DNA from 3 places in the Gordonia sesuvii genome. Region 2 is predicted to be linked to each of the others. Evidence: predicted binding sites of a transcription regulator. Region 2 holds the regulator's gene; each other region holds the start of a gene.
What was found. The regulator LexA, encoded in region 2, represses DNA repair genes until DNA is damaged. The targets are predictions, from matches to a motif close to CGAACANNTGTTCG.

Region 1: VZC37_RS03255 (alpha-ketoglutarate-dependent dioxygenase AlkB) is a predicted target of LexA. The motif match lies at 5,314-5,327, and genes of this name have one in related genera.
Region 3: VZC37_RS16885 (DUF222 domain-containing protein) is a predicted target of LexA. The motif match lies at 2,987-3,000, and genes of this name have one in related genera.

Annotation. Positions count from the first base shown of each region.
Region 1 is NZ_JAZDUF010000001.1:705,665-715,929, forward strand. It holds gene VZC37_RS03235 (GMC family oxidoreductase) at 1-1,263, shown strand, start outside; gene VZC37_RS03240 (mycofactocin-coupled SDR family oxidoreductase) at 1,408-2,220, opposite strand; gene VZC37_RS03245 (TetR family transcriptional regulator) at 2,277-2,897, opposite strand; gene VZC37_RS03250 (MMPL family transporter) at 2,916-5,156, opposite strand; gene VZC37_RS03255 (alpha-ketoglutarate-dependent dioxygenase AlkB) at 5,352-5,978, shown strand; gene VZC37_RS03260 (oxidoreductase) at 5,995-6,870, opposite strand; gene VZC37_RS03265 (adenylate/guanylate cyclase domain-containing protein) at 6,907-8,646, opposite strand; gene VZC37_RS03270 (YceI family protein) at 9,063-9,611, opposite strand; gene VZC37_RS03275 (SDR family oxidoreductase) at 9,731-10,265, opposite strand, start outside.
Region 2 is NZ_JAZDUF010000002.1:588,353-598,617, forward strand. It holds gene VZC37_RS09415 (DEAD/DEAH box helicase) at 1-1,329, shown strand, start outside; gene VZC37_RS09420 (aminotransferase family protein) at 1,366-2,595, opposite strand; gene hrpA (ATP-dependent RNA helicase HrpA) at 2,705-6,613, shown strand; gene nrdR (transcriptional regulator NrdR) at 6,635-7,117, opposite strand; gene VZC37_RS09435 (LysM peptidoglycan-binding domain-containing protein) at 7,221-7,862, opposite strand; gene lexA (transcriptional repressor LexA) at 8,150-8,917, shown strand; gene ptsP (phosphoenolpyruvate--protein phosphotransferase) at 8,933-10,265, opposite strand, start outside.
Region 3 is NZ_JAZDUF010000005.1:18,138-28,402, forward strand. It holds partial or broken gene VZC37_RS16865 (alpha/beta hydrolase) at 1-201, shown strand, start outside; gene VZC37_RS16870 (IclR family transcriptional regulator) at 207-980, opposite strand; gene VZC37_RS16875 (cytochrome P450) at 1,033-2,229, opposite strand; gene VZC37_RS16880 (TetR/AcrR family transcriptional regulator) at 2,384-2,932, shown strand; gene VZC37_RS16885 (DUF222 domain-containing protein) at 3,110-4,672, shown strand; gene pcaC (4-carboxymuconolactone decarboxylase) at 4,679-5,056, opposite strand; gene VZC37_RS16895 (lyase family protein) at 5,079-6,308, opposite strand; gene pcaG (protocatechuate 3,4-dioxygenase subunit alpha) at 6,305-6,859, opposite strand; gene pcaH (protocatechuate 3,4-dioxygenase subunit beta) at 6,856-7,692, opposite strand; gene VZC37_RS16910 (4-hydroxybenzoate 3-monooxygenase) at 7,677-8,861, opposite strand; gene VZC37_RS16915 (LysR family transcriptional regulator) at 9,053-9,931, shown strand; gene VZC37_RS16920 (alpha/beta hydrolase) at 10,008-10,265, shown strand, end outside.

The DNA of each region.
Region 1 (10,265 bases), on a different contig from region 2:
GCCGAGGAGATGGGGGCGGGACACACCTTCGTCCCCACCCCGGTCGGCGTGTACTTCGGCAAGGCAGGCAAACGTGTCGCCGACCCGTTCTTCGGTGGCGCGGGCCCCGACCGCACTGGCTGTACCGAATGTGGGTCGTGCATGACGGGATGCCGGGTCGGGGCCAAGAACACGCTGGTGAAGAACTACCTGCATCTGGCCGAAACCGCGGGCGCACAGATCGTTCCGATGACCACCGTGCGCGCGGTCCGCCCGAGGGCCGGCGGTGGGTATGAGATCGACACCCGCCGGACAGGGTCGCGGCTGCGGCGCCACCGGCAGACGTTCACCGCCGATCAGGTGGTCTTCGCGGCCGGGACCTACGGCACCAACAAGCTGCTGCTGTCGATGCAGCAGAGCGGCGATCTGCCGAACCTGTCAGATCGGCTGGGACGCGTCGTGCGCACCAACTCCGAGGCGGTGCTCGCGGCGACGGCCACCGATACCGCGACCGACTACACCCGAGGCGTGGCGATCACGTCGTCGTTCCATCCGAACGATCACACCCACATCGAGCCCGTGCGCTACGGCAAGGGCAGCAACCTCATCGGGCTCCTGCAGGCGATCCTGGTCGACGGCGGCGGGCGGGTTCCGCGTCTCCTGAAAGCCGTCGCGGCGATGTCAGCGCATCCGATCACGACATCGCGTTCGCTGTCGGTGCGGCGGTGGTCGGAGCGCACGATCATCGCACTCGTGATGCAGACCGCCGACAACTCCATCGAACTGTTCGCCCGCCGTGGCCGCCTCGGCCCGATCCTGCGGAGCAGGGCCGGGGACGGGGACCCGCCACCCCGCTGGATTCCCGAGGGACACACCGCCGTCCGATCCGTGGCGCGCCGAATCGGTGGAACGCCAGGAGGTTCGATCGTCGACCTGCTCAACATCCCGATGACCGCTCACTTCCTGGGCGGTTGCTCGATCGGGAGCTCCGCGACCGACGGTGTGGTCGACGCCTACCACCGGGTGTTCGGGCATCCGGGCCTGCACGTCGTCGACGGATCGACGGTGTCGGCCAACCTCGGGGTGAATCCGTCGCTCACGATCACCGCACAGGCCGAACGCGCGATGGCGCTGTGGCCCAACCGCGGTGAGGTCGATCCGCGGCCGGCGTCCGGATGTGCCTACGAATCGGTCGAGCCGGTCGCTCCGCGACGTCCGACGGTACCGGCATCGGCTCCCGGCGCGCTCCGGCTACCGATCACGCCGGTGCGACGGAGGGCGTGAGCGGGTCTCGATCACGCCGGTGCGACGGAGGGCGTCGGCGGGTCTCGATACGTCTCCTCGCCTAGCGGCTCGCAGACTACTCGACCAGCGGAATGGGCCGAGCGAGCGCAGCGAGCCCGCGGCGTATCGAGATCACCCGCTCGATCAGAAGTACTGCGCCCCACCGTCGATCGAGATGTGCTCGGCGGTGATGAACTTGGACTCGTCGGAAGCCAGGAACGCCACCACGTTGGCGATCTCCTCCGGCTCGGCGACGAACTGATTCAGGAAGGTCATGCCCATGCCGGCCAGGCGCGGGTTGGCGGCGTTGGTCTCCTCGATCCGCGCGACCATCTGCCCCGACCCCATCGGCGTCGCCACCGCACCGGGGTGGATGCTGTTGACGCGGATGTCGTGATTGCCCAGCTCGGCGGCGAAAGCGCGGGTCATCCCGACCAGCGCATGCTTGCTGGTGGTGTAGTGGACCATGAACGGCTGCAGCTTCTTTCCAGCGAGAGAACTCGTCAGGATCACCGAGCCGCCGCCCCGCTCGATCAGATGGTGAGCGGTGGCGGTGACGGTGTTCCAGACGCCGATGACATTGATGTCGATGACATCCCGGAAACTCGTCGGGGTCACCTCATCCCAGGTCTCGGGGATGCAGATGCCGGCATTGGCGACCACGATGTCGATGCCTCCGAACACACCGACGCCCTCGTCGACGACGCTCTTGAGTCCCTCGAGATCACGGACATCGCACGTGACGAGATGCGCTTTCACGCCCTGCTCCTCGACCAGTCGACGGGTCTCGTCCATGTCTGCCGGGGTAGCCGGGTCGTAGGGCACACCGGGCAGCGGGCCGGCCAGATCGACGCCGATGATCTGTGCGCCTTCGGAGGCGAGGCGGACGGCGTGCGCGCGCCCCTGCCCCCGGGCCACTCCGGTGATCACGGCCACTTTGTTGTCGAGACGCCCCACGTTGGGCTCCTTTCATCGGGTCGATCGAGTCGACCGGTCGGTCGACTCTCTGTTGCTCAGATCGGCAGGCCCTGCTCCAGGAGATCGACGGCCTGCAACAGGGTGGCGAGGAGGTTCTCGTCGGGGACTTCGTCGACGGCCTGGGCGAAGTGGAACATCACGCCGCCGGCGGCTGCGATGAACACCCGCAGGCGGATGTCGTCGGGGCGGGCGCCGGTGTAGTCGGCGAAGAAGTCGGTCGCGTGGGAGATCGCCCCGTCCGACTCGATCTGATAGGCCGTGCGCAGCACCGGCTCGGATTGGATGAGCCGCATGCGTTCTGAGCTGCTGGCCCATTCGTCGGCGGTACCGATCCGGAACATCTCACTGATCAAGCGACGGAGCAGGTCGAAGTGGCTCAGGCCGGGTGGGATCGCCTCGATCGCCTCCTGCCGGGCTTCGTCGAGATCATCGGAGATGACCACCTGCTCTTTGGACGCGAAATAGCGGAAGAACGTGGTGTGGGAGACCTCCGCCTCCCGCGCTATCTGTTCCACCGTCGTGTGGTTGTAGCCGTTCTCGGCGAACAGCCGCATCGCTGCGTCGCGAATCGCCTTGCGGGTGCGGATCTTGTTCTTCTCCCGCAAACCGATGCGACGCCCCGGGCCGCAGCCCGGGGTCGTCGTCGGTGTGGCCATGGCGATGACCTCCTCGGATCAGGTCGCCGATGCGACCGCTTCCCGCTTCGGGTCGGCATCGGGGTTCTCCAGCCCGCGGTCGCGGACGGCGGCACCCTCGATGTCGAGGTTCAGCACGACTCGATCCAACCACTTCGGCAGACCCCAGGCACGGTCGCCCAGCATCGCGATCGCGGCGGGCACCACCATCATCCGGATGATGAAGGCGTCGAACGCCACTGCCACCGCGAGCGAGAAGCCCATCATCTTCGCGGTCGTGTCCGGAGCCAGCATGAACGCCGCGAACACGCTGATCATGATGAGCGCGGCCGAGGTGACCACACGGGCGCCGTGCCGGTAGCCGGTGATGATGGCGTCCTTGGCCGACATGCCGTGCATGTACTCCTCACGCATTCGGGTCACCAGGAAGACCTGATAGTCCATCGCGAGGCCGAACACCACGCCGATCAGGAAGATCGGCAGGAAGGACAGGATCGGCTTGGTGTTGTCGATCAGCCCCAGTGCACCCTCCTGGAAGATCAGGACGGTCATACCGAAGGTCGCGAGCACCGAGAACACGAATCCGAGCGTCGCGATCAGCGGAACCCAGATCGAGCGGAACACCCCGATCATGATCAGGAACGCGAGACCGACCACCACGATCAGGTATGGGATCAGGGCGCTGTCGAGCTTGGCCGACAGATCCGACATGATCGCCGTCTGCCCGCCCACATGGAGCTCTGCCCCGGCGTTCTCGGCCTGCGGCGCGAACGCGCGGATCTCCTCCATGAGGTCGTGCGTCGCCTGCGACGACGGCGCACTGACCGGGGTCACCGAGATGAGCGCGGTGTCGGCGCCGTTGTTGGGCTGCGGCGCAGTACCGTTGCCCATCCACGTGATGGTCGCGGTGTTGGCGACGCCGTCCAGCGATCGGATGTGCTCGACGGTCGCGTCCGCGGCCGGCGCGACGTCGCCGTCGTTGTCGACGTGCACCACGGCGAACAGCGGTCCGTTGACGCCCTCACCGAATCCACGCTGCAGCAGGGACTGAGCAGGCGCCTCGTCGTCGCTGGTCAGCGACATGCCCAGCTCGAGCCGGCCCATCGGGATGGCCGCCAGGATCAGCACCGCCAGGCCGGCGATGATGAACGGGATGGGCCGCTTGACGACCGTGCGGCCGAGCTTCACGCCGACGGTGTCGACGGTCGCGGACTCCTCCGCGTGCTTGATCCACGGGATCCGTGGGCGGAAGGCGAATCGTCCGACCGCGCCGAGGAGCGCCGGGATCAGGGTGAGCGCGGCGAGCACGGCGACCGCGACGGCAAGCCCGGCACCCATGCCCATCTGGGTGATCAGCGGGATACCGATGACCATCAGGGCCACCACCGCGACGATCACCATAAGGCCGGCGAAGACGACCGCGGACCCGGCCGTCCCGACGGCTCGTCCGGCCGCGTCGGCAGGCGCCCCTCCCCGGGTGAGCTCGCTGCGATACCGCGAGACGATGAACAGCGCGTAGTCGATCGAGACCGCGATGCCGAGCATCGTGACGATCGCGGTCGCGGTCTCGTTGATGCTGAGGACCTCGGCCGACAACGTGACGAGCATGATCGTGATCGCGACGCCGACCAGTCCGGTGATCAGCGGGATGAACGCGGCGACCAGTGCACCGAACGCGACGATCATGACGACGAAAGCGACGGCGAACCCGATCATCTCGGCGGTGCCGCCGGCCTCCATGACCTGCATCAGCGAGCCGGTGGCCTCGACCTCGAGCCCCGCACCGCGGTTCTCGGCGAGGATCTCCTGGAGCTGCTCCTTCTGATCGACGGTGAGCTCCATGATCTCGATGTCCTGACGGACCTGGATCAGCCCGACCCGCCCGTCGTCACCGACGACCGACGACGCGATGGCCGGATCGGCCGCGGCTGCCACGACGGGGTTCACGATCGTCGCCGGGTCGCTCAGCTCGGGAAGCGATTGAAGGTCGGAGACCAGGGCGTTGATCTGGTCGGTGTGCGCGGCCAGTCCGTCGTCGGCGGCCACCAGCACGCTGGTGGATGCCTGGGACTGCTGCTCCATCACCTGCGGGAAGTGCTCCTCGATCTGCGAGGTCGCCGTTCCCGAGTCGGTGCCCGGCAGGCTGAAGTCTTTGGCGAACTGCGGGTTCAGCGCTCCGACGAGCCCCGAGACCGTCATCGCAGCCAGCAGCCACGTCGCGATCACCCACCATTTGTGCCGGAAGGAGAACCTTCCGACCCGATACAGAAACGACGCCATGGCCTTCCCTTCGCACGCGCTGGTCTGGTCGTCGGAGCCACAAAGTGTTAGTGACTACCACTTGGTACTGGATAACAGAATTTGTCGCACAATGCCATTCCATCCTGGGCAAACGTGCGCGACGCCTCCGTTCGGCTGCCGACGAGACGCAGATCATCGAACACGTGTTCGGAGGTCTCGGGTAGGCTGACAGCCATGACCGCGGGCATCCAGGGATCGCTGTTCGACCAGCCGACAGATGGTGTGGCACTGCGCGATCTCGGCTCCACGACGCGGCGCCGACTGACCGACGGCGCCTGGGTCGACCTACGGCCCGGCTGGGTGTCCGGGTCGGATGCACTGTTCGACCGGTTGCGCGAGACCGCGGCCTGGCGTGCGGAGCGGCGACGAATGTACGACCGCGTCGTCGACGTCCCGCGCCTCGTCGCGACCTACCACGAGGCGGCCGCTTTCCCCGACCCGATGCTCGTCTCGGCCCTCGGGGAGCTGAGCGGCCACTACCGCGAGGAGTTGCCCGAGGGTTTCGCCACGGCGGGCCTGTGCCTCTACCGCGACGGGTCGGACAGCGTCGCGTGGCACGGCGACCGGATCGGGCGTGGTTCGCGCGAGGACACGATGGTGGCGATCGTGTCCCTCGGTTCGCCACGACCACTGATGTTGCGTCCACGTGGCGGCGGACCATCGCTGCGTTTCGTCGTCGGTCCGGGCGACCTGCTCGTGATGGGCGGCAGCTGTCAGCGCACCTGGGAACATGCCGTGCCGAAGGTCCCCGGCGTCGGTCCACGCATCAGCATCCAGTTCCGCCCGCCCGGCGTGTGGTGAGCGAGTGTGGTGAACGTCAGACGGTGAACTCCGTGTCGGTGAGTTTCTCCGACACGCGCCAGAGTTCGTCGCGGATCGCGGCGTCGTCGGCGAGCTTGCTGTGGCCCGACGGCCCCGGGGCGCCACGGCTGCCGAACATCTCGGTCGGACCGTAGTATCCGCCGTTCGTGGTATCCGGCGATGTCGCGGCGTACAAGGTCGGAAGGGCGCCGCCGGATGCGGACTGCGCGAAGATCTTGTTCCCGAACTTCATGAAGACGTCCTCGATGGTCTCCGACCGACCCTGCAATTCGGTGGCGGCGTAGCCGGGATGGGCGACCATCGACGACGTCGACGATCCCGACGCCGCCAGCCGTTCGGCCAGTTCCTTCCCGAACATCAGGTTGGCCATCTTGGAGTCGCCGTAGGCCCGCCACCGGCGGTACTTGCGCTTGTCCCAGTTGAGGTCGTCGAGGTCGATCCGACCGATCTGATGCATCGACGACGACAGGGTCACCACCCGATCGGTGATCTTCGGCAGGACCAGAGCGGTGAGCACGAAGTGGCCGAGATGATTGGTGCCCATCTGCATCTCGAATCCGTCGGCAGTGCGTTTGAACGGTATCGCCATGACCCCGGCGTTGTTGATCAGGACATCCGCGCCGTCGAACTTCTCGGCAAAGGTCCGCACCGATGCGAGATCGGCCAGATCGAGCTGTGCCACAGTCGCATTGGGTCCGATGTCGGCGGCCACCGGCTGTGCCTTGTTCACGTTTCGGCAGGCCAGGGTGACCGTCGCGCCAGCCTTGGCCAACGCTTTCGCCGTCTCGGCGCCGAGGCCACTGTTGGCGCCGGTGATCACGTACCGCCGTCCGGTCTGGTCTTCAATGTCAGCCGCGGTCCACTTGCTCATGGTGCCTCCCCTGTCTGGTCACGTCTGTCACCGACGCTATGGAGTACCACCGCCGTCGTCAACGAAACGGCCGGTCTGTCCCGTCAAACGGCGCGCCGGACGCAGGAGGCCGGCGACGACGGCTCCGACCGAGATCCCCGCCGCGCCCCGCCGTCCGACAACCGAGATCGGCGCGAAGACCTCGGTCACCTCGGCGCGACCGCGCAGAGTACGCGTTCCGACGGCGACCCACTGATCAGCTTCGTCCGGCGTCGCCCGATCGATCGCCGTCCCGGACGCCATCACCGATGTGCCGGACTGTTTGGCGAGATCGGAGAGCCGCGCGCTCTCGTTCACCGCGTCGCCGATCACGGTGTACTCGTAGCGGGTCTCGGCACCGATGTTCCCGGCGAAGACGGTGCCGCACGACACGCCCATCCCCCACCCGATGTCGAGGGCGGCGGTCAGCCGGGTGGCGAGGTCCCGCGCCGCCGAGAGCGTCGCGGTGGCGGGGTCGTCGAGGGCGACCGGCGCGCCGAATATGGCCAGCGCCGAGTCCCCTTCGAACTTGTTGACGAAGCCCCGGTGGCCGTCGACGACATCGGCGACGATGGTGAAGAAGTCGTTGAGCAGTTGCGCGGTGGCCTGGGGATCCTGTCGGGCCGCGATCCCGGTGGAATCGATGATGTCGACGAACAGCACCCCCACTGTCGTGTTCGCACCTCGCATGCCGTCGCCGTGTTCGAGGGCTTGCGCGGCGACCGTGTCGCCGACATGGCGAGCGAAGAGCCGGCGCATGCGCTCGCGCTCCTCGAGTCCCGCCACCATCGTGTTGAAACCGTGTTGCAGCACACCGAGTTCGGACGAGTCATACACCGGGACCCGCGCGGTGTAGTCGGTGTTGTCGACGCGCTCGACGGCTCGATGCAGGTCACGGAGCGGATCGGCGATGGACCGGCCGACCAGGGTGATCACCCGCACCCCGGACACCAGTGCCACCACAGCGAGGACGACGATCGTCCAGTCGACCGGCCCACTGACCGGCGGCAGGATGTCGAGCCATCGCCCGAGGTTGAGCAACAGGAGGCCGACCATCGGCACGGCGGAGCTCACCAGCCACACGGCCACCATTCGTGTCTGGACACCGTGGAACACATGCCGAGCCGGGAACTCCCGGTAGGCGACGACCGCCAGAGGCCGGGCGGCACGTTCGGCGAAGAGATAGGTGATGCAGGAACTCGAGATCGCCGCGAGGAGGAAGGCGAACGCCACACCGGCGGTCCGCATCGACGTGGGGTCGTCGGCGGCCACGGCATAGGACCCGACTGCCGTCGCCCACGCGGCGAGGGTCGCGAACACCTGGTTGCGCGGGATGTGCCGGATCGCGGAACGTCGGGACTGATCGGCGGCCACGCCGCTGACGAACCAGTCCACCTGCGGCTTGATCAGCGCTACGCCGACCAGCATGTTGGTCAGGGTGCCGACGATGATGCCGGTGACGACCGCCGGGAAGTTCGGCGCGCCGACGGTGGTCTCCAGCGTCAGCTGACTCCCGTTGTAGGCCAACTGAACCAGCAGGAACGTCTCGATGCCGATGGCGCAGTTCGTGCCGATCAGTGCGATGGCGGCGGCAGCAGTCGCGCGCCGCGACATCCGTGCCCGCTCGTCGCGCGGCAGATCGGCGAGGTCCCGGACGTCGGTCCCGCGATGACGACCCCAGAGGAATCGGGGCAGCGCCTCACCGCTGATGTGCGGCCACGCGCGGTGTAGGGCGGCGTGGCCGAGTGGTCGCGCCATGACGGCCACCTCCTGCGCCGGTAGGTACCTGAAGGGTACCGGCCGCGCGCAGCAAAAGACCGACCCCACGGCCTGGGGGATGAGGGATGGCCGTGGAGTCGGTCTAGTGGTCCGGCCGATCGGCCGGAGGTCTGGGGCAACACTCCCGAAGCCTGAGGAGCCCGCGAACGGAGTGAGTGGGCGTACCACCCGAACCCTGAGGAGCCCGCGAACGGAGTGAGTGGGCGTACCACCCGAACCCTGAGGAGCCCGCGAACGGAGTGAGTGGGCGTCACGAAGGGTGGCCCTTCGTGACACTCGGCTAGCGCCTCGTTCCTCAGGGAACGGGGTGGCAGCTAGCGCCTCGTTCCTCAGGGAACGGGGTAGGCGGCCAGCGCCTCGTTCCTCAGGGACCGGGAACGCTTGGGACCGTGAGATCAGGCAGGCTGGAGGGCCTCGATCTCGAGGGTGATGGTGACCTTCTCGCCGACGACGACGCCGCCGCCTTCGAGCGGCATCTCGATGTCGATGCCGAAGTCCTTGCGGTTGATCACGGTGCTGGCCTCGAAGCCTGCGACCGCTCCCTGGCCCATGCCGGCGTTGGTGCCGTTGAACTCGAGTGCGAGTTCGATCGGCTTGGTGACGCCCTTGAGGGTGAAGTCGCCGGTCAGCACGTAGTCGTCGCCCTTCGGGGCCACGCCGGTGGACACGAAGGTGGCCTTCGGGAACTGCTCGGCGTCGAAGAAGTCGGCGGACTTGATGTGTCCGTCACGCTGGTCGTTGCCGGTGGTGATCGAGGTGACGTCGATCTCGGCCTGCACCGAGGGGGTTCCGTCCTCGGCGATGGTGATGGTGCCGGAGAAGGTCTCGAAGTTGCCGCGGACCTTGCTCACCATCAGGTGCTTGACGGAAAAGGCGACAGCCGAGTGAGCCTGGTCGATGGTCCAGGTGCCGGCGGCGATCGGAGCGGAAACGGCGGTGGTCATGTGTCCTCCTGTGAACGGGTCTGGCTCGTAGGTTCCGTGGGCCCTCATGACCCAACACCACCTTAAACGGACCGTGGTCCGATTCCATTCCCGGGAGCGGCAAAAAGTTTCCGGGCGCCTCAGCTGGTGGTCGAGATCCCTCCGTCGACCGGGATCACGGCGCCCGTGAGGTAGCTGCCCGCGCGGCTCGCCAGGTAGATCACGGTGCCGACCATGTCGTCGGCCCGCCCGATCCGGCGCAGCGGTGAAGATGCCTCGATTTCGTCACGGCGCTCGGCGAGGAAGTGCGCCATCATTCGGGACTCGAAAGGCCCGGGAGCAATCGCGTTGACGGTGATATGCCGCGAACCGAGATGGCCGGCGAGGTGGCGGGTCAGCTGATGGACCGCCGCCTTGCTCGCCGAGTACGAGTACGACTCGGTCTGCGGCACCCGGATGCCATCGATGCTGCCGATCATGATGACGCGGGCCGGGTCCTGCTCGGTCGCCGCCGCGAGCAATTGGGGCAGCAACGCCTGGGTGAGAGTAAAGGGAGCCTGCACGTTGAGATCAAGGACGCGATCCCAGGCCGAGTCGGGAAACTCCTCGATCGGTGCGCCCCAGGTGGCGCCGGCGTTGTTCACCAGGATGTCGATGCGGTCGACCTCGTCGGCG
Region 2 (10,265 bases):
GCCGAACGCGCCGCGATCGCCGACGCCATCGGAGATTTCCGCTTCCACACCGGTTTCGGCGCCACCCTGTCGAAGCTGCTGCGCGCCGGTATCGGCGTCCACCACGCGGGAATGCTGCCGCGGTACCGCCGGCTCGTGGAGCGGCTCGCGCAGCAGGGTCTGCTGAAGGTCATCGCCGGCACCGACACACTCGGGGTCGGCATCAACGTACCGATCCGGACCGTCCTGTTCGCCGGGTTGAGCAAGTACGACGGCACCCGGGTCCGCCGGCTGCGTGCCCGCGAGTTCCATCAGATCGCCGGACGAGCCGGGCGAGCCGGATTCGACACGGTGGGGTACGTCGTCGTGCAGGCTCCCGAGCACGACGTCGAGAACGCGCGGGCGGTCGCCAAGGCCGGCGACGACCCGAAGAAGCTGCGCAAGCTGGTGCGCAAGAAGCCCCCGGAAGGTTTCGTGTCGTGGGGTGAGAAGACGTTCACGCAATTGGTCGACGCGCCGGACGAACCGTTGCGCTCCCACTTCCGCATGACCACGGCCATCCTGATGGAGGTGTTGGCGCGCCCGGGCGACTGTTTCGCCGCCGTGCGACACCTGCTGGAGGACAACCACGAACCACGCAACCGCCAGCTCCGGCACATCCGGCACACCATCGAACTGTTCCGCGGTCTCCGGGACTCGGGCATCGTGGTGCAGCTCGACGCCCCGGACGCCGACGGCAAGAACGTCACGCTGTCGGTGGACATGCCGGAGAATTTCGCGCTGACCAACCCGCTGTCGTCGTTCGCGCTCGCGGCCTTCGAGATCCTCGATCCGGAATCGTCGTCCTATGCCCTCGACGTCGTCTCCGTCCTCGAATCGACACTCGAGGATCCGCGGCCGTTGTTGTTCGCGCAACGCAAATCGGCCCGCGACGCTGCATTGGCCGAGATGAAGGCCGACGGGGTGGAGTACGAGGAGCGAATGGCCCGGCTCGAGGAGATCAGCTGGCCGCGACCACTGCTCGACGAGATCGAGTTCGCGTTCTCCGTCTACCGCCGCGGCCACCCCTGGGTGAGTTCGTACCCGCCCTCGCCCAAATCGGTGCTACGGGAGATGCTGGAGCGGTCGATGACGTTCACCGAACTCATCTCCGTCTACGGACTCGCCCGCAGCGAGGGCGTGCTGTTGCGGTATCTGTCGGATTGCTACCGCGTACTGCGCCAAGGACTTCCGAACACAGTGCTGACCCCGGAGGTCGCCGAGATCACCGAGCACGTCGGCGCCATGGTCCGCGCGGTGGACTCCAGCCTGGTCGACGAATGGGAACAACTCACCCACGCCGACGTGTGACCCTGCGGTCACGGCGCCCGAACCGTGCGCGGGCGATCAGCTCAGTGCGGCCCGCATCCTCGCGGCCAGCTCACCGACCTCGTCGGTGGTCATGACGAACGCCGGCGATATCTGCAACGCTCCCTGACCGGCGGCGCGCCCGCTCACGCCGTGCTCTCGCATCCGGCCGATCATCGCGGGTGCCTGAGCCGGGTCCGCGAGCTGCACCGCGGTCACCGCACCCAGGCCGGTCCGGACCTCGGCCACCGATTCCAGCTCCGCCAGAGGTCCCAACGCCGTGGCGAGGTCGGATTCCAGCCGTGCGGCCTCGCCCAACAGGCCCTCACGCTCGATGATGTCGAGGTTTGCCATCGCGGCAGCAGCAGCGCCGGCGTGCCCGCCGTAGGTGTACCCGTGTCGCCACCAGACGCCACCGGCGTAGAACGGCTCGGCGATGCGCGGGGCGATGAACACTGCGCCCATCGGGACATACCCGGAGGTCAGACCCTTCGCGGTGGTCATCATGTCCGGCTGCAGATCGAAGCGGGCGGACGCGAACCAGCTGTCGCCGCCGATGCGGCCGAAACCGGTGACCACCTCGTCGGCCACGAACAGGACATCGTGGTCACGGCAGATCTGACGCACCTCGGCGAGGTAGCCCTCCGGCGGGAGGTAGATGCCACCGGCGCCGATGATCGGTTCGCAGAAGAACGCGGCGATGCGATCGGCTCCCAGTCGCTCGATCAGTCCGAGCAGGCTCTTGGCGTTGTCCCACTCCACGGACTCGGCATCGGGCATCAGCTCCCCGTAGCCCTCGCGGTTGCCCGGGATGCCTGCCAGGGCCGTCCCGGCGACATGCATCCCGTGATAGGCCTTGGTGCGTCCGACGATGATGTTCTTGTCCGGCTTGCCGACCTCGTGCCAGTAGCGCCGGGCCAGTTTCGCCGCCGTGTCGACGGAGTCGCTGCCTCCGGAGGTGAAGAAGATCTTGCTGTCGGTGACCGGCGCGATCGTCGCGAGCCGATCCGCGAGCTCGGCGGTGACATCGGCGGTGAGGTCGCCGAAACCCGAGTAGTGCGCAATCCGTCCGAGTTGATCGGCAACGGCCTGCGCCACCTCGGTTCGGCCGTGCCCGATGTTGGTGAACCACAGGCCCGCGGTCGCGTCGAGGTATTCGCGACCCGTGGAGTCCCAGATTCGGGTGCCCTTGCCGCGGGTCACCACGAACGGTCCGTTCGCGGTGACCGATCCCATGTCGGCGAAACCGTGCCAGAGTGAACCTGCCATGCGCCAATGATGCCGGGCGCCACCGACGTCCCGAGAACCAGGTCGCCACTCGCGGCGCGGAAGGATGTGGTCGGGGCCACTGAACACCACCGCATATCCTGGACAGATCATGTCCGCCCCGACCGCCGCCGACCGTCGCGCCCTGCTCGAGACGCTCGACGACCTCACGATCGTCGATGCGCACAGGCTTCGTCGTCGCCTCGACAAACTGGGGCGCCGGCCCGCTCCCGCGGCGTGGGATCGGCTCTGCGTGGACGTGGCCGCGGCCGGCTCGCGGATCGAACGACGCCGGGCCACTGTCCCCGTCCTGGAATTCCCGCCCGAGCTCCCGGTGTCGGACGCGCGGGACGAGATCGCCGCGGCGATCGCCGAGCATCAGGTGGTGGTCATCGCCGGCGAGACGGGCTCGGGAAAGACGACGCAGCTGCCCAAGATCTGCATGCAGATCGGGCGCGGCGTGCGTGGCGCGATCGGCCACACCCAACCGCGACGGATCGCGGCGAGTTCGGTGGCGCGCCGTATCGCCGACGAGACCGGCACCGAGGTGGGCGACGCGATCGGCTTCTCGGTGCGGTTCACCGACCGTGCCGGCGCCGACACCTTGGTCAAGGTCATGACCGACGGCATCCTGCTGCGGGAGATCGGCACCGATCCCCTGCTGCGCCACTACGACACCCTCATCATCGACGAGGCGCACGAACGCAGCCTCAACATCGATTTCATCCTCGGCTATCTCAAACGCCTGCTCCCACGTCGGCCCGATCTCAAGGTGATCATCACCTCCGCGACCATCGAGCCAGATCGCTTCGCCCGCCATTTCGCCGATGCCGTCGGCGGTGCCGAGGTCCCCATCCTCGAGGTCTCCGGCCGCACCTATCCCGTGGAGGTCCGCTATCGCCCGTTCGGCGATGCCCGCGACCCCGACAATGACCACCGCGATCTCGACCAGGCGCAGGCGATCGACACCGCCATCGGTGAACTGTGGTCGTCACATCGCAGCGGCGACATCCTGGTGTTCCTCCCGACCGAGCGCGACATCCGGGAAACCGCAGATGCGCTGCGCCACCGGGCCTCGGCAGGTGCCGAGATCGTGCCGCTGTTCGCCCGCTTGTCGATCGCCGATCAGCAACGGGTGTTCTCACCCTCCTTCGGACGTCGGATCGTGTTGGCCACCAACGTCGCCGAGACGTCGCTGACCGTCCCCGGCATCCGGTACGTGATCGACACCGGAACGGCGCGCATCTCGCGATACTCCACGCGTTCCAAGGTGAACCGGCTTCCGGTCGAACCCATCTCGCAGGCGAGCGCCCGACAGCGCGCCGGCCGGTGTGGCCGTGTCGCCCCGGGTGTCTGCATCCGCCTCTATGCCGAGGACGACTTCGACACCAGGACGGCGTTCACCGACCCGGAGATCCTGCGTACCAACCTCGCTGCGGTCATCCTGCAGATGGCGGCGCTGAAACTCGGCGACGTGTCGCAGTTCCCGTTCGTGCAGCCGCCGGATGCCCGCGCGATCCGGGACGGCATGGCCGTCCTCGCCGAACTCGGCGCGATCCGGGAGACCCGACGCGACGACCACGAACCGGTTCTCACACCCATCGGCCGTCAGATGGCGCGTATCCCGGTGGACCCGAGACTCGCCCGCATGCTCATCGCCGCCCATGACGGCGGCTGTCTCGACCACGTCCTGGTGATCGCTGCCGCATTGTCCATCCCCGATGTGCGCGAACGCCCGTCGGAACATCGTGAAGCCGCCGACGCCGCGCACCGGCGGTTCGCCGTCCCGGGTTCGGAATTCCTGACCTACCTCGAGCTGTGGGATTATCTCGGTGATCGGCGTAAGGAGTTGTCCGGCAACCAGTTCCGCCGCACGTGCGAACGCGAGTTCCTGCATTTCCTGCGCATCCGCGAATGGCAGGAGCTACACCGGCAGCTGTCCCGCATCGTCGGCGACCTGGACTGGACGACAACCGCCACAGAGCGCGACGCCGACGCGATCCACCGCGCCATCCTCGCTGGGCTGCTCGGCAACATCGCTGCCCGGCAGGGTGATTCGCGAGATTTCCTCGGTGCCCGCAACACCAGCCTGGCGATCTTTCCCGGCTCGGCGCTCGCCCGGAAACCTCCGCCGTTCATCATGGCGGCCGAGATCGTCGAGACCTCACGGTTGTTCGCCCACACGGTCGCCGGTGTCGACCCGCTCTGGGCGGAAAAACTGGCCGGCGACCTGGTCCGGCGTAGCCATAGCGAACCGCATTGGTCGGCCAAACGCGGATCGGCGATGGCCTACGAACGGGTGACGCTCTACGGGGTCACGCTGGTCGCGAGGCGACGAGTGCAATTCGGCGCGATCGATCCCGCGATGTCGCGGGAGATGTTCCTGCGTCATGCCCTCGTCGAAGGTGACTGGCGCACGGACCACGCCTTCTTCCACCGCAATCGGGAACTCCTCGAGGCGGCGGCAGATGTGGAACACCGAGCCCGTCGCCGTGATGTCGTGATCAGCGAACAGCAACTGTTCGACTTCTACGACGCCCGCGTCGGCGACGAGGTGGTCTCCGCGCGGCACTTCGACACGTGGTGGAAGAAGGCCCGCCGCGAGAACCCGGAACTTCTCGACCTGCACCCGGAGGACGTCGCGGCCGACGTGGCGGTCGCCGACACCGACTTCCCCGGGGCATGGCAGCAGGGTGACACCCGTCTCGAGCTGCGCTACCGGTTCGAGCCGGGCGCGCCTGACGACGGAGTCACCGTGGTGATCCCACAGCCGCTGCTCGACCATGTGCGGACCTCCGGGTTCGACTGGTCGGTGCCGGGACTGCGTAGCGAACTGGCGACGGAGCTGGTGAAGTCGTTGCCCAAGGCGCTGCGGAAGTCGATGGCACCCGCGCAGCGATTCGCCGACCTCGCCCTGTCCCGGCTCACACCCCGATCGGAGCCTCTGATCACGGGACTGGCCCGGGAGCTCTCTGCCATCACGACGATGACGGTGGCCCCACGCGATTTCGCGCCCGAACGGATCCCGCCGCACCTCACCATGAACTTCGCGGTGGCCGATACGAACGGCGCCGTCCTGGCGAGCGGAAAGTCGCTCGCCGCGTTGAAGAAGCAGTTCGCCGACGACCAGAAACCGGCACCCGTGCGGATATTCACGGAGTGGACGGCCGACGGCATCGGCGAGATCGCCCCTACGGACACCGCCACGGTGGCAGGGCAGACGGTCACGCGCCACACCGGACTGGAGGTTGCACGCAACGGCGACGGCCACCCGATCGGGGTGATCCGCACCGACGTCGCCACCGCCGCCGAGCGCAACCGACGGCACGCCGAGGCGGTGGGGGTACTCCTGGACAACGCACTTCCCGGCTTGTCGCGCAAGATCACCGCAACGCTCGACGCGCCCGGCCGACTCGCGCTGAGCCAGAGCCCGTATCGGCGTCCGGACGACCTGGTCGCCGACTGCACCCGACGCGCGATCCGCGACGTCGCCGCCACCGATCGTCTCGAACGCATCCGGTCCGCCGACGACTTCGATCGTCTCCGCGACGAATTGCGACCTGCGGTGAGCGACGCGGCGCCTGACTACTTCGTGCTCGCCACCGATGCGCTCCGGCGCGTGGCACCCCTGCGGGCACAGATCGATCGACTGAGCGGATCCGTTGCCGCCGATGACGTTGCCGACCAGCTCGAGAACCTCGTCTTCGACGGCTTCGTCGCGGCCACCTCCCGTGATCACCTGGTTCATGTTCCCCGGTATCTGGACGCGGCGATCGAACGTCTCACCGAGCTCCCCGCCGCCGCTGCACGCGACCGGGACGGCCTGGCCGCCGTAGACCGCGTCGTCGCGCACTGGAACCAGCGCGGCGCACAGATTCCGCCCGGACGTCGGGCCGCGCTCGACGAGCACGCCCACTGGCTGGTCGAGGAGTTGCGGGTCGGACTGTTCGCACAGCGCCTCGGCACCGCACGGCCGATCTCGGAGAAACGCGCCATCCGGGCACTGGACGCGTTCAGATGAGCCGCGCCGGCGGTCTCGTGACTATTCGGTCACCGAGGCCCGCGACGTCTTCTGGTGCGTGAGATCGCCTTGTAGATCATCGATCTCACGCTGGAAATCCTCGAGCGAGTCGAACGACCGGTACACCGACGCGAAACGGAGATAGGCGACCTCGTCGAGGTCCCGCAGTGGTCCGAGGATGGCGAGCCCCACCTCGTTGCTGGGGATCTCGGCAGATCCCGATGCCCGGACCGCGTCCTCGACCTGCTGCGCTAGCTGTGCGAGCGCATCCTCGGCGACGTCTCGGCCCTGACAGGCACGTCGGACACCGCGCATCACCTTCTCGCGACTGAACGGCTCGGTGACGCCGTTGCGCTTCACCACCGACAGCACCGCGCTCTCGACCGTCGAGAATCGGCGACCACAGCTCGCGCACGACCGGCGCCGTCGGATCGCCTGCCCCTCGTCGGCGACACGCGAGTCGATGACCTTGGTGTCTTCGTACCTGCAAAACGGGCAGCGCATGTCGTCCTCACGCACATCTCGGGACACACCGGCGCACCGGACACCCGCCGCGCCGTGCCGGTTCCCGGCCGGACCCTGTGCCATCGAGGATACCGTCCGGGTCTCAGCGGTACGCGGGGGCGATCAACGCCTGACCCACACGCAGGCCCGAACCCGGCAGATCGTTGCGCTCGACGATCTGCGCGATGACCGCATCCCGCGGCACACCCGGGGCGACCCGGTCCGCGATCGAACTCAGCGAATCGCCTTGCCGGACATGCACGACCTCGGTACCCACCGGGGCCGGCTCGACCGAGGCCGCGTAGTCGGACCCGACGATCGCAACGACCCACACCACCAGCGCGAGCGCGGCACCGACGAGGACGGAGGCGGCGGTGGCACGTCGGCGCGCGATGACGTTCCGGTCGACCACCGGTGCGTCACAACGGGTACCGGAGACATACGCCCCTGGACGCGCCGACTGACCGACGGGTCGCCGATCGGCCGGACGAACCGGCGCGTGAGCACCGCCACGCGGTGGTCGGGTCACCGGCGCCCCGACCCGGCCCGCACGGTGCGGGTTCCCGACGGACTGCCGACCGGACGGCCGGGCGGACTGAATCAGTTCTGTCGTGCTGATGGTCGGGGTGCTGATCGTCGCGGTGCTCATCGAACGTGTCCTCCTGATCGAGTGCGGATACGGATCGGGCCCCACCGGCTCACCGGGATCGACATCGTGATCGATCACGTGTTCGATGGAACGCATGTTCGAAACCTAACACGCCACTCCGACAAAGTCTCGACACACGTCGAACACATGTTTGAACAAGGTCGAATGTTCGATTACTGTCGGCGACAGGAACAAGACAGCAGCACACAGAAAACAGCGGGACACAGAACGGCAACCGGGTCTCGATCAGCGGGATCGAACAGTGCAATCGAACAGTGGCATCGAACGGGGGCATCGAACGGTGGCATCGAGGAGTTCGCCCCGAAGCGTCCGGAACCGCAGTGCCCGGCACCGCCGGGCACTCGACAGAAAGGACTACGCAGATGACTGACAGGGCCGGTGGAAACAGATCCGGAGGACGGCGCGGCGCCGCCCGCGGGATCGATCGACCCGACACGGCAACCGGAACGTCGGATTCCGACCCGGTTGCCGACCCCGCGGCCGCGGAAGCGAGCCTCACCCCGCGTCAGCGTGGGGTCCTGGAGTACATCCGGGCGTCGGTCCGCGAGCGCGGCTATCCGCCGAGCATCCGCGAGATCGGGGACGCCGTCGGTCTCACGTCGACGTCGTCGGTCGCACACCAGCTGCGCACCCTCGAACGCAAGGGTCTGCTCAAGCGCGATGCCAATCGCCCCCGCGCGGTCAACATCCAGGACGGCGACCAGCACGTCCCGCCGGGCGGCTCGTCTGCTGCGGCCGAGAACGATGATCTGCCCACTCCGACGTTCGTCCCGGTGCTGGGACGGATCGCGGCCGGCGGACCCATCCTCGCCGAAGAGGCCGTCGAAGACGTGTTCCCCCTCCCCCGCGAACTGGTCGGTGAGGGATCGCTGTTCCTGCTACGCGTCGTCGGCGAGTCGATGATCGACGCGGCGATCTGCGACGGGGACTGGGTGGTCGTCCGACAGCAGAGCGTTGCCGACAACGGCGACATCGTCGCCGCGATGATCGACGGCGAGGCGACGGTGAAGACGTTCAAGCGCAAGGACGGTCACGTCTGGCTCATGCCGCACAACGAACTCTTCGAACCCATCCCCGGCGACGATGCCGCGATCCTCGGCAAGGTCGTCACCGTGATGCGCCGCGTCTGAGGTCGCTCCGGGCGGTCAGCTCTCCAGGGCCGCGGTCGCTGCCGCCCGCGCGGCCGCCGGGTCCGATGTGGCCAGCGCCGCGTCGGCGGCGGCCCGGCACTGGTCCGTGGTGGTCTGCGCCAATCGTGCGCCGACTGCCGCCGCCGCTGCGGGCGCCGACGACAGCGACGTCACACCGAGTCCGACGAGGACACAAGCGAGTAGCGGATCGGCGGCCGCCTCGCCGCACACACCGACCGGCTTGTCGACCTCCTGGCCCGCTCGGGCCACCCGCGCGATGAGCGCGAGAACCGCCGGCTGCCACGGGTCGGTCAGCGCCGCGAGTTCCGCCGACATGCGATCCGCCGCCATCGTGTACTGCGTGAGGTCGTTGGTCCCGATCGAGACGAAATCCACTTCCGCGAGAATGGCTTCGGCGAGGATCGCCGCAGCGGGCACCTCCACCATCACCCCGGCGACCAGGCCGCGCTCCCGGACGGGCGCGGCGAACTCGGCGGCCTCCGCGGCGGAGGCGATCATCGGCGCCATGACCCACGGAATGGGCTCGCGGCCCTGCGCGGCCGCGGCGATCGCATCCAGCTGGGCCGTCCGGATGTCCGGATGCTCACCGGCGATCCGATTACCGCGGACGCCGAGCGCCGGGTTGGCCTCATCGAGTTGCGTGACGAACTTCAGCGGTTTGTCGGAGCCGGCGTCGAGCGTGCGGATGACGACCTTCTGCCCGGGAAACGCCTCGAGAACCTCACGGTAGAGACCGGTCTGCTCCTCCACCGACGGCGCATCCGAGCGATCCAGGAAGGCCAGCTCTGTCCGGAACAGACCGACGCCCTCGACCGGATACTTCATCGCCGTGCGCGCCGACGTTCCGTCGGCGACATTGGCGAGCACGCTGACATGCCGTCCGTCCGCGGTCTGCCCGGGCCCGGACCAACTCGCGACGAGTGCCGCCATCCGCCGACTCTCCTCGACCTGCGCGGTCGCCTCGGCGGCATCCGGCTCGACCTCGAGGGTCCCGGCCGTCCCGTCCACGAGCACGGGGGTTCCGGCAGGGACATCGGCCAGGCCCGACACCGCCACCACACAAGGGATGCCGAGCTGGCGGGCGATGATCGCCGTGTGACTGGTGGGCCCGCCCAGCCGGGTGACGAGCGCGGTGATCTTTGCCGGGTCCAGTCCCGCGGTGTCGGCCGGCGCGAGGTCGTCGGCGAGCAGGACCGACGGCTCGTCGGGTTCGGGGACGCCGGGCTCGGGGACGCCCAGCAGTTCGGCGACGACCCGGTCGCGGACGTCGTTGAGATCGGTGACCCGCTCGGCCATCAGACCTCCGAGCTTGGTGAACATCGCCGCG
Region 3 (10,265 bases), on a different contig from region 2:
TTGTTCGGCAGCCATCGCGACGCCATCGTGAGCTGGGGTGCGGCACGCCATGGCGTCGAGATCTTCGCCGATTCTCCCGAGGTGCACTTCACCACCGTCGAGACCAGCCACCTGGGTCTGATCGCCGGCAGCGAGGCCAGCGCGCAGACGTGGCCGAGGGTGGACGAATTCTTGACCGGCCTGGACAGCGCGGACACCTGAACCTGTCAGACCATCGCGGGTGGCGGCATACCCCCGCCCAACGTGCGGCCGACCCCCTGCGCGGCCACCTGCGCTGCCGCCACCAGGGTCGCCCGATTGCGGCCCAGGGAGGGCACCACTACACCCAGCGCGGCGACCACCTCGTCACCTCGACGAATCGGCACCGCTATCGAACACGCGCCGAGTGTCATCTCCTCGGTGGTGGTCGCGTAGCCCTGCTGACGGACCTGACGGAGCTGCCGGTCCAGCACCCCGGGCGCCACGATCGTGTGCGGGGTCATCGCCGGCAGGTCACCCATCGCCTGGCGCCGCACGTCGTCGGGGGCATGGGCGAGAAGCACTTTGCCGACGCCGGTGCAGTGCAACGGAAGTCGACTACCGACCCGGCTGACCACCGGCACCGACGCCCGCCCCGACAGGCGGTCCAGGTACAGCACCTCCACCCCGTCGCGCACCGCGAGATGCACGGTCGCGAAGGTCGCCGCGTAGAGGTCCTGCAGAAAGGGCGCCGCGATCTCCCTGATGCCGGATTGGATGGGGGCGAGCAGGCCCAGATCCCAGAGACGTCGCCCGATGACATAGCGGGTGTCGGGCCGGCGGGTCAGCGCACCCCAGGCCTCCAGTTCGCGAACGAGACGATGCACCGTGGGCACCGGCAGGTCGGCACGCTCGGCGATCTCGGTGAGGGTCAGCGTGCGATGGGTTCGGTCGAACACTCCGAGCACCGCCAACGTCCGGGCAGCCACGGACTGCCCCGGTCGACCCGTGTTGCCCGCCATCGCCAGACCCCTTCCACTCAGTGGAATCGAGTGTAGGGGCTGCGCATGGCGATCAGGACACGGTGAGCGGCAGTGTTCTCAGCCGCCGTACCAGCAGACTGCGTTCCCACTCCGGGTTGTCACCGTGGACGACGAACTCCGTCGTCGAATCCAAGAGGAAGTTGATCGCCGTCTGCGCCTCGAGACGAGCGAGGGCCGCGCCGACACACAGATGCATCCCCTTGCCGAAGCCCAGATGGGGCCGACGCCGCGACGGGTCGAGGACGATGCGGTCCGGTTCGTCGAACTGGTCGGCGTCGCGGTTGGCCGAACCCCACGCCAGGTACAGGTGTGAGCCTGCCGGCAACGTGGCGTCGCCCAGGGTGGTGTCCGACACGACGTGCCGATAGTGACCGCGAAACGGCGACTCCACGCGGAGGGCCTCTTCGACGAAGGTCGGCACGAGGTCGCGTTCATCGCGCAGCTGCCCGACCAGTTCCGGTTGCTGTCCGAGCAGCCAGACGGCGTTGCCGAGGAGGCTGACCGTCGATTCCGCCCCGGCCGCCACCAGCTGGATCAGCATGACGACCGCGGTCCCCTCTTCGAGGTCACCCCGGCGCACCACCGTGGCCAAGTCACCCATCACGCCTTGTCCGGATCCCTCGACCGCTTCTCGAAATGCCGCTGCGACATGGCCACTGAGTTCTCCCACCGCGACGCCGGCCGCGTCCAGCTGCTCGGCGGTCACCACCCCGTCGAGGAGGACGGTCGCGGCGAATGACCAGCGGACGAGATCGTCGATGTCATAGGTCGGGAATCCCAGGAGCTCCGCGACGACGGCCATGGGCAACTGCTGCGCGACCGCGGTCATCCAATCGATCCGGCCGCTGCCGAGTCCAACGCTGCCTATCCCGTCGTTCCAGAGACGCTTCAGCGTCCGATCGATGAACGGTTCGAGATCCTTCATGCGTTTCGCCACCAGTGACGGCATGACCATCTTTCGATGATCACGGTGTACCGGATCGTCGGCGGTCGCGAGCGCATGCAGCGGGGAACCCAGCTCGAGAATCGGGTACTCCGTCACCGTGCCATCCGCGGTCCAGACCATCGTCGCGGTGAGATTCGACGAGAAGTCGTCGGGCCGGGAGACCGCTTCGGCGACGAGGTCCCAGCTCGACACGAGATAGAAGGGCGAATCGTCCAGCCGGGCCACCGGCGCCACGCTCCGCAGATGTTCGAAGTACGGGTAGGGGTTGTCCAGATCATGCACCTGACCAGCGTCGACTCCACACGACACCGAAATCAACCGGAGACGGAAAGTCGACACCCCGGGCGCGACGGTTCACGTGCTGGGTGTCTCACGCCCATCGACCGACCTCGACCAATCGGTGAAACATTCCAAGCAGATGTCTCACACTGAGACCGTGACGGGCGACTGGCTGGTGAGCGACGACCGCAGCGACACCGCGCGCGTCAGGCTCTACACGCTGGCCACCGAGATGATCGGTCGCGATGGACTCGATCGGTTCGACCTCAACGACCTCGCTCGTCGTGCTCACTGTTCGAGGGCGACGGTCTATCGGCATGTCGGTGGCAAGAAGCAGTTGCTCGAGGCGGTGTGGGCATTCTCTTCGGCGGCCGTGGTGGCCGAGGTCGAAGCGGCGACCGCCGGTGTCACAGGACGCGAGCGAACGTCGGTCGCGATCACGGTGGCCGTGCAAGCGATCCGGTCCGACCGTGTGATCCGCCAGTTCGTCGAATCGCGTCAGGTCCTCGCCGCGGCCGATACCGTCGTCCACTCACCGACGATCGTCGCGGCGGCTTCCGACCTCATGGGACTCGATCCCGGAGATGCTGTGACGGTTCGCTTCGCGATTCGCGCGATTCTGTCGATCCTCACCGTGCCCGCGCACGATCCCGCCGAGGAACGCGAACTCATCGACATCCTGGTACGCGCGCTACGTCCGGCCTGACCTGCTGCGATCAAATCTGTCGGACCCCTGTCGTACATTGGTTTTCAGCGGAATCGAACACGTGATGTGACACCGGACCGACCCTGAGCGGCCGATCCACCTTCTGAGATATGCGGGCCTGCGTTCCGCGATGTCCACAGTGTCTCCGAAGGTGTTGGGTCTCCGAAGGGTGTTGGGGTGTCGGTTCCGGATTGGCGGCTGTCGTCGTGGTGGGGAGAGGCCTCGCCGTGGCCCGACCTCGCTCCCTTGTTCACCGGGAATGTGCACTCCGACGGTGTGCCCCAGGCTGATACGAATCAACTCCTCGGTTCGATGGCATCGACGCAACGCGGCATCGCATATCTCGCCTGGCACGACTATCAACTGGCCGCCGAGCTCCACCGGCGTCTGGTCGGTGACCAGGAGCGGCCAGAGGACCTGCTTGTCGTTGACGGCTTCGCCGACTGCGCCGCCCGGATCGCCTTGGCACTGAGCATCTCCCAACGCAGCGCCGAGCAACTGATCCACGAGGCGGTGGCGCTGCGCGATCGCCTTCCCGAGGTCTCCGAGCGTCTCCGCAACGGGCAGATCTCGCAGGCCCGCGTCTCGACCATCATCGCGCGCACCGATCTGCTCAGCGGACAGGAATGCATGGCAGCCGTCGATGCCGAGATCGCCGCCGAACTGGATCTGCATCGTGGGGCGTGGTCGGCCGAACGGCTTCGCAACATGACGGACCGCATCGTGTTCCGTCACGACCCGGACGCGGTCCGAGAAGCACGCAGACGCGCGATGGCTGACCGCCGGATGTCGACGACGCCGAAGCCGGACGGGATGGCAGAGATCGCGGGGACCATGTCGGCGGAGAACGTGCGGATCGCTGCGTCGGCGGTGAAAGCGCTCGCGGCTGCAGTGTGCGCCCAGGACGAACGTACGAAACAACAGCGCGCGTCCGATGCCATGTTCGCGTTGCTGTCCGGCACGCGATTCGAATGTCTCTGCGGCCAGGAGGATTGCACCGCGCAGATTCCGGAGCCGGGGACCGTACCGCCTGCGGACGCCAAGATCGTCATCCACGTCGTCTGCGACGAGTCCACCCTCACCGGTGACGCCGAGCATGCGGGTTTCGTCGACGGCCACGGGGTGATCTCCGACGAGCATGTGCGGGATCTCGCGGCACGGAAGGACGCCGTGATCAAGCCGCTGGTACCGAAGGGCACCCCGCAGAATCCGGATGGCACCTTCACCCTGCCGGCACACCTGCCGTCTGACCCGTATCGTCCGTCAGCCGCCCTGGACACCTACATCCGGGTACGGGACGGCTACAGCGTGGTGCCCGGCAACACGACCCCTGCGTTCGAGGGCGATGTCGAACACGTTGCCGAATACAACCACGCCGACCCGGCCGCGGGCGGACAAACGGTGCCGGAGAACCTGAACATCAAGGACCGCTTCTTCCACATCCTCAAGACGTTCGGCCGGTGGGTCGACGACATGTACCGCGATGGCCGCGGCCGGTTGCGCACCGAGTTCACCACACCCGAAGGCCTGGTGATCGAAGGCGATCCGGACAACCTGGAGACGATGTTCCCGGGACTCCTGCGCATCCGATTCACGTCGCCCGAACCACCGGGAGACGCCGAACCTGCGCCTTCCCCGGAACCCACCGTCCCACCGGCCCGACGTGTGTCGCGGTTGGCGGCCAAACATGCCCGCAGACAACAGGAACGAGAGCGCAACCGCCGTCGGAGGGAGGAGTGACGCGGGTCAGGCCTCCTCGTCGACCTCCGCGAACAACCCGTTCGCGATCCGGAACGCCGTATTGGCATCGGGCACACCGCAGTAGATCGCCGACTGCAGGAGCACCTCCTTGATCTCCTCGCGGGTCAGGCCGTTGCGCAGCGCAGCGCGCAGGTGCATCGCGAGCTCCTCGTGGTGTCCGCGGGCGATCAGGGCGGTCAACGTGATCATCGACCGGCTCCGGCGATCCAGCCCGGGACGGGTCCAGATGCTGCCCCACGCGTATTCGGTGATGAGTTCCTGGAAGTCGCGGGTGAGGTCGGTGATCGCGTTGGTTGCCCGGTCGACGTGTGCGTCACCGAGAACCTCGCGTCGCACCGTCATTCCGTCGTCGTATCGGCTCATCGTCGTCCTCGAGTCCCTTTCCTCATTGCTCATCCTTCTGCGTGATCGCGCGCGCACGTTCGAGCTGTGCGTCGATGAATTGGTCTGCGGCGCCGAAATACTCCGATGCCGCCGGGTGTCCGGCGATCTCGGCCATCGTCGACTGCTCAGATGTCACCGCCGCGCCGGCCGCCGCCAGGTTCTCGGCCATCCGTTCGGTGTGGACTCGGAGGTCGTCGAGGAGACTCGTGGTCTGATCACCCGCGACGACGGCTCGTCGCAGAAGGGTTCGGAGCGTGTCCCATTCGACGTGCCATCCGCCCGGCGTCCGTTCGTCGACGGCGTCCGCGGCGGCCAGGTGCAAGGTCGAGGCCATCGGCGGCCCGGCGATCGCGGCACGGCGGATCAGCACCGACAGTACAGGGTTGGACTTGTGCGGCATGGTCGACGATCCCCCGCCCGCCCCTTCGGACAGCTCACCGATCTCGGTCCGGGCCAGCACCATCACGTCGTTGGCGACATGGCCCCAGGCGTCGGTGCACTCGAGGGCGGCATCACCGATCCGGGTGATCGCGGTGCGCACCGAGTGCCACGGGGTGGCCGGCTCGAGGCCGAGTTCACGCGCGGCCACGGTCGAGGATCTTGCGACGAGCGCTGCGATGTCGGCGTCGGCCCCGGCGAGCTCCACGACCGCCGCCGACGTCCCGCCGGCACCGCCGAGCTGCACCGGGAAGCGGAGCAGGTCGAGTCGCTCCCGGGCATCGAGGACGCCACGCAGCCACAGTGCGCTCTTCAGGCCGAAGGTGGTCGGAACGGCCTGCTGCGTCAGTGTTCTCGCGACCATCGGCGAGTGACGGTGCTCGATCGTGTGGCGCGCGAGGATCGTGACCTGCGAGTCGAGTGCCGTCGAGATCGCCGCCACCGCCTCGGCCGCGCACCACATCAGCGCGCTGTCGACGACATCCTGGCTGGTGAGCCCGCGGTGCAACCAAGTCGCCGCGGGGCCGGCGCCCAGCCGCGACCTCAGCAGGCGCACGAGCGGAATCACCGGGTTACCGCCCGACTCGGCCTCGACCGCTACCGACTCGAGATCGGCATCGGTGAGGAGTGAGCGCAGCGCATCCACATCGAGTTCGGCGCCGGCGGGTGCGACCCCGGCCGCGGCCAGGGCCACGCTCCACGCAGCCTCCACCCGGATCATCGCGTCGAGGAAAGCCCCGTCGGTGAAGATGTCACCTGCGCGATGATCGCCTGGCCACAGCAGACCGCTCATCGGCCGCCGTGATCGAGGAAGACGGTCTCGTCGGCGCCCTGCAGGTGGATGTCGAACCGGTACCCGTCGTCGTCCTTGGCCGCGATCAGGGTGTCGCGACGACCGTCGGGAACCGCCGACAGCAACCGGTCCGCGGCGAGTGCGCGCACACTCTCGGGCAGGTACGCGCGGGTGAACAACCGGTCGAGCAGGCCGCGGGCGAACACGCAGATCGCGAAGAACGGTGCCGCCCCGTCGGTCACGGCGCCGGGCGGCATGGTGGCGAAGGAGTAGTGGCCCACCCGGTCGGTCTGGACACGTCCCCACCCGGTGAAGGTGAAACCGTCACGACGCAGCGACCCCGGCTCGCGGCTGACGTTGCCGTCGGCGTCGGGTTGCCAGATCTCGATGAGGGCGTCCGGAACCGCGTCACCGTTGCCGTCGAACACCGTGCCGTGCAGTCGAATCCGCCGCGGATCTCCCGGCGCGACGAGTTCGGGCCCACCGTCGAACGGCAGTGCGTAGTGGAAGAACGGGCCGACGGTCTGGCCCGGAGTCGGGGCGAGGGTCACTGGTCCTCCTCCATCGGGGTCTGGGCGGCACCGGTGAGCACGATGTCCCAACGGTATCCGGTGCACCACTCGTGCTGCGTGAGATCGTGGTCGTAGGTCGCGACCAGGCGGTCGCGGGCCTGCTGGTCGACGATCGCCTGGTAGATCGGGTCGAACGCGAACAGCGGGTCGCCGGGGAAGTACATCTGCGTGACCAGCCGCTGCGTGAACGCCGTGCCGAACACCGAGAAATGGATGTGCGCAGGGCGCCAGGCGTTGTGGTGGTTCTTCCACGGATACGGACCGGGCTTGATGGTGGTGAACCGGTACCAGCCGTCGTCGTCGGTGAGGCAACGCCCGACGCCGGTGAAGTTGGGGTCGATGGGCGCCGGATGCTGGTCGCGCTTGTGGATGTAGCGACCGGCCGCATTGGCCTGCCACACCTCGACGAGTTGGTTGCGGATCGGCCGGCCGTTGCCGTCGAGCACTCGTCCGGTCACGACCATCCGTTCGCCGATGGGGTCGCCACCGTGCTGGATCGTCAGGTCGGCTTCGAGCGGGTCGACGTCGCGGTGCCCGAACGCCGGTGACCACAGCTCGATGCCCTCGGGATCATTGTGCAGGAAGCTCTTTGTGGGATGGCGCAGGAGACTCGACCGGTACGGCGCGTAGTCGAGTCGGGGTGCGGTCTCCGGGACACCGCCCGACGACAGGGCCGACGCGTACCGATCGCCGATCCGGGCGATCTCGTCGCTGATCTGCTGTTGTGTTCCGTGCGCGGCATCCGAGGAGATCTGTCCGTGGTCGGTGAACACCTCCGACACGTCGGTATCCGGAATCAGTGGTGTGGCCATCCTGTGTATCCTTCTGCGAGATAAGTGGACCCGGCTTCGGAGGCGACCAGGGTCGCCAGCTCGCCGAGCTGCCGTTGTTCGTCGAAATCCGATGCGTCCGAGCTGTTGTGGAGCATCGTCGTCATCCAGTACGAGAAGTGCTGCGCCTTCCACACCCGGGCCAGCGCCCGGTCGGTGTAGGTGTCGAGAGCGTCGGAATCACCCTTGGTGATCGCCCGTTCGAGGACCTCGGCCAGCACCCGCACATCGGAGAGCGCGAGGTTGAGCCCCTTGGCACCGGTCGGTGGAACCGTGTGGGCGGCATCGCCGGCGAGCAGCAGACGGCCGTGGCGCATCGGTGACTGGACGAAGCTGCGGAACGGCAGCACCGTCCGTTCCAGAACGGGCCCGTCCTTCAACCGGAATCCGTCGGCACCGGACAGTCGAGTGTGCAGTTGTTCCCAGATCCGGTCGTCCGACCAGTCGTCGGGGTTCTCTCCCGGATCACACTGGAAGTACATGCGCTGCACGGTGTCGGTGCGTTGGCTGATCAGCGCGAAGCCCTGCGGCGACCGGTTGTAGATGAGTTCGGGTGCACTCGGCGGCGCCTGCACCATGACACCGAACCAGGCGAACGGGTACTCGCGGTAATACATGTGCGGGTCGGCGACCAGTTTGCGACAGATGCTGCGCGACCCGTCGGCGCCCACGACGAGGTCGGCGGTGATCTCGTGCCGCGCGCCGTCGGCGTCGGCGAAGCGCACCGTCGGTGTGTCGAGGACATCGGTGACCTCGGTGTCGGTGATGCCGTATCGGACGTCACCACCGTCGCGGGTGCGTGCCCGGTGCAGGTCGATGAACACCTCGGTCTGCGGGTAGAGCCAGCAGGACGCGCCGGCGAGTTTCTGGAAGTCGATGCGATGGCTGACGCCGCCGAAGCGCAGCGAGATGCCCTCGTGCTCGTGGCCGTCGGTGAGCACACGGTCGGAGACGCCCGAATCGACCAGCAGCCGCACGCTGTCGCGTTCGAGGATGCCGGCGCGATGGGTGGTCTCGATCTCCTCGACGGTGCGGTTGTCGACGACGACACTGTCGATCCCGGCGAGATGCAGCAGGTGCGACAGCATCAGGCCGGCGGGGCCACCGCCGACGATGGCCACCTGGGTGCGGGTGTGAGCGACAGTGCTCATCAATCGTCTCCGCTTTCTGTGTGGTGAGCTCGTGTGTGGTGATGGTGCTGTGAGGTGATGCGATTGCGTTGACCGTAGGAGGTCGGGATCACAGAAGTCGATGACCAGCTTTCACTCAGTGGAAGCGCTGGAAAAGTTGTGGCGGACCGATCTCGCGTGGATGACCAGCTGCATAGGATTGTGGCCACTCCATGGACATCACGCCCCAACAGCTTCGATGCTTCGTCGCCGTCGCCGAGAACCTGCACTTCGGCCGGGCGGCCGACTCGTTGCACCTCAGTCCGTCCACGGTCAGCGAGAACGTCGCCGCACTTGAGCGGCGTACCGGTCACGACCTTCTCCGACGCTCGCGATCGGTGTCTCTCACCGCGGCCGGCGAGGACTTGCTGCCATTGGCCCGGGAGGCGTTGTCCGCGCTGGACGCGGTGGGCGCCTGGGGTACTGCCGCCCGCTCGCGAGCGACGATCCGAGTCGGATTGATGGTGTCGAGCCGCCGGTTCCGAACCGTGATGGCGCACGCCACCGCGGCGATGCCGGATGTCACGTGGGAGATCAAGCACCTCGGGTTCGAGGGCAGCCATCGCGCCCTGGCGCACAACGAGGTGGACTGCGCCTTCCTCACCGAGGCCGGCGACGGCCCCACACACCTCGATGCGGCACGCCTGTGGGACGAGGGCAGTGTCGTGGTCCTACGCGACGACCATCCGCTCGCGCAGAGGGGCGCCATCCGGCGAGACGACCTTGCGGGCCAGACCGTGATCATGGGCCCGACGACGGGCGCATCGGCCGTCTGGACGCAAGCATTGCTCGGCGACACCGCCGATCTGCACATCCGACCGATCGCCCAGAATTTCGACGAGATCCTCGAGTTGTGCGGGATGGGCGCGGGGATCAACATCGCCGGCGAGTCGGCGGCGGAGGCCTATGCGCGGCCGGGCCTGCGCTTCGTCCCGACCACCGGCCTCCCTCGTCTGACCACCTATCTCTGCCGTCGACCCGACCCACCGGGCCCGGAACTCGACAGGTTCGTGCAGGTCGTCTCCACTGCCGCACAAACGGTCGACGGCTGACCGTTCGGTCCGACCGAACGCGGTGTTCCGGAATTCCTGATGGACGTCCGTGTGATCGGCGCCGCACCATGTCCGGGTGACTACGACCTCCACGACGCCCGCCGGTGTTCGTACACGGACCGTGCCGTATGCCGATCGGGCTGCCGGTCCGCTGCTGATGGACCTGTACCTCCCGGAGGCGGGCGGCCGCCCGCCGGTGGTGATGTGGCTGCACGGCGGCGGATGGTTCACCGGCGACCGCACTCTCGCACCCGATCTCGCGACCCACTTCGCCGGACGCGGGATCGCGATGGCCTCGATCGACTACCGGCTCAGCGGTGACGCCACGTTCCCT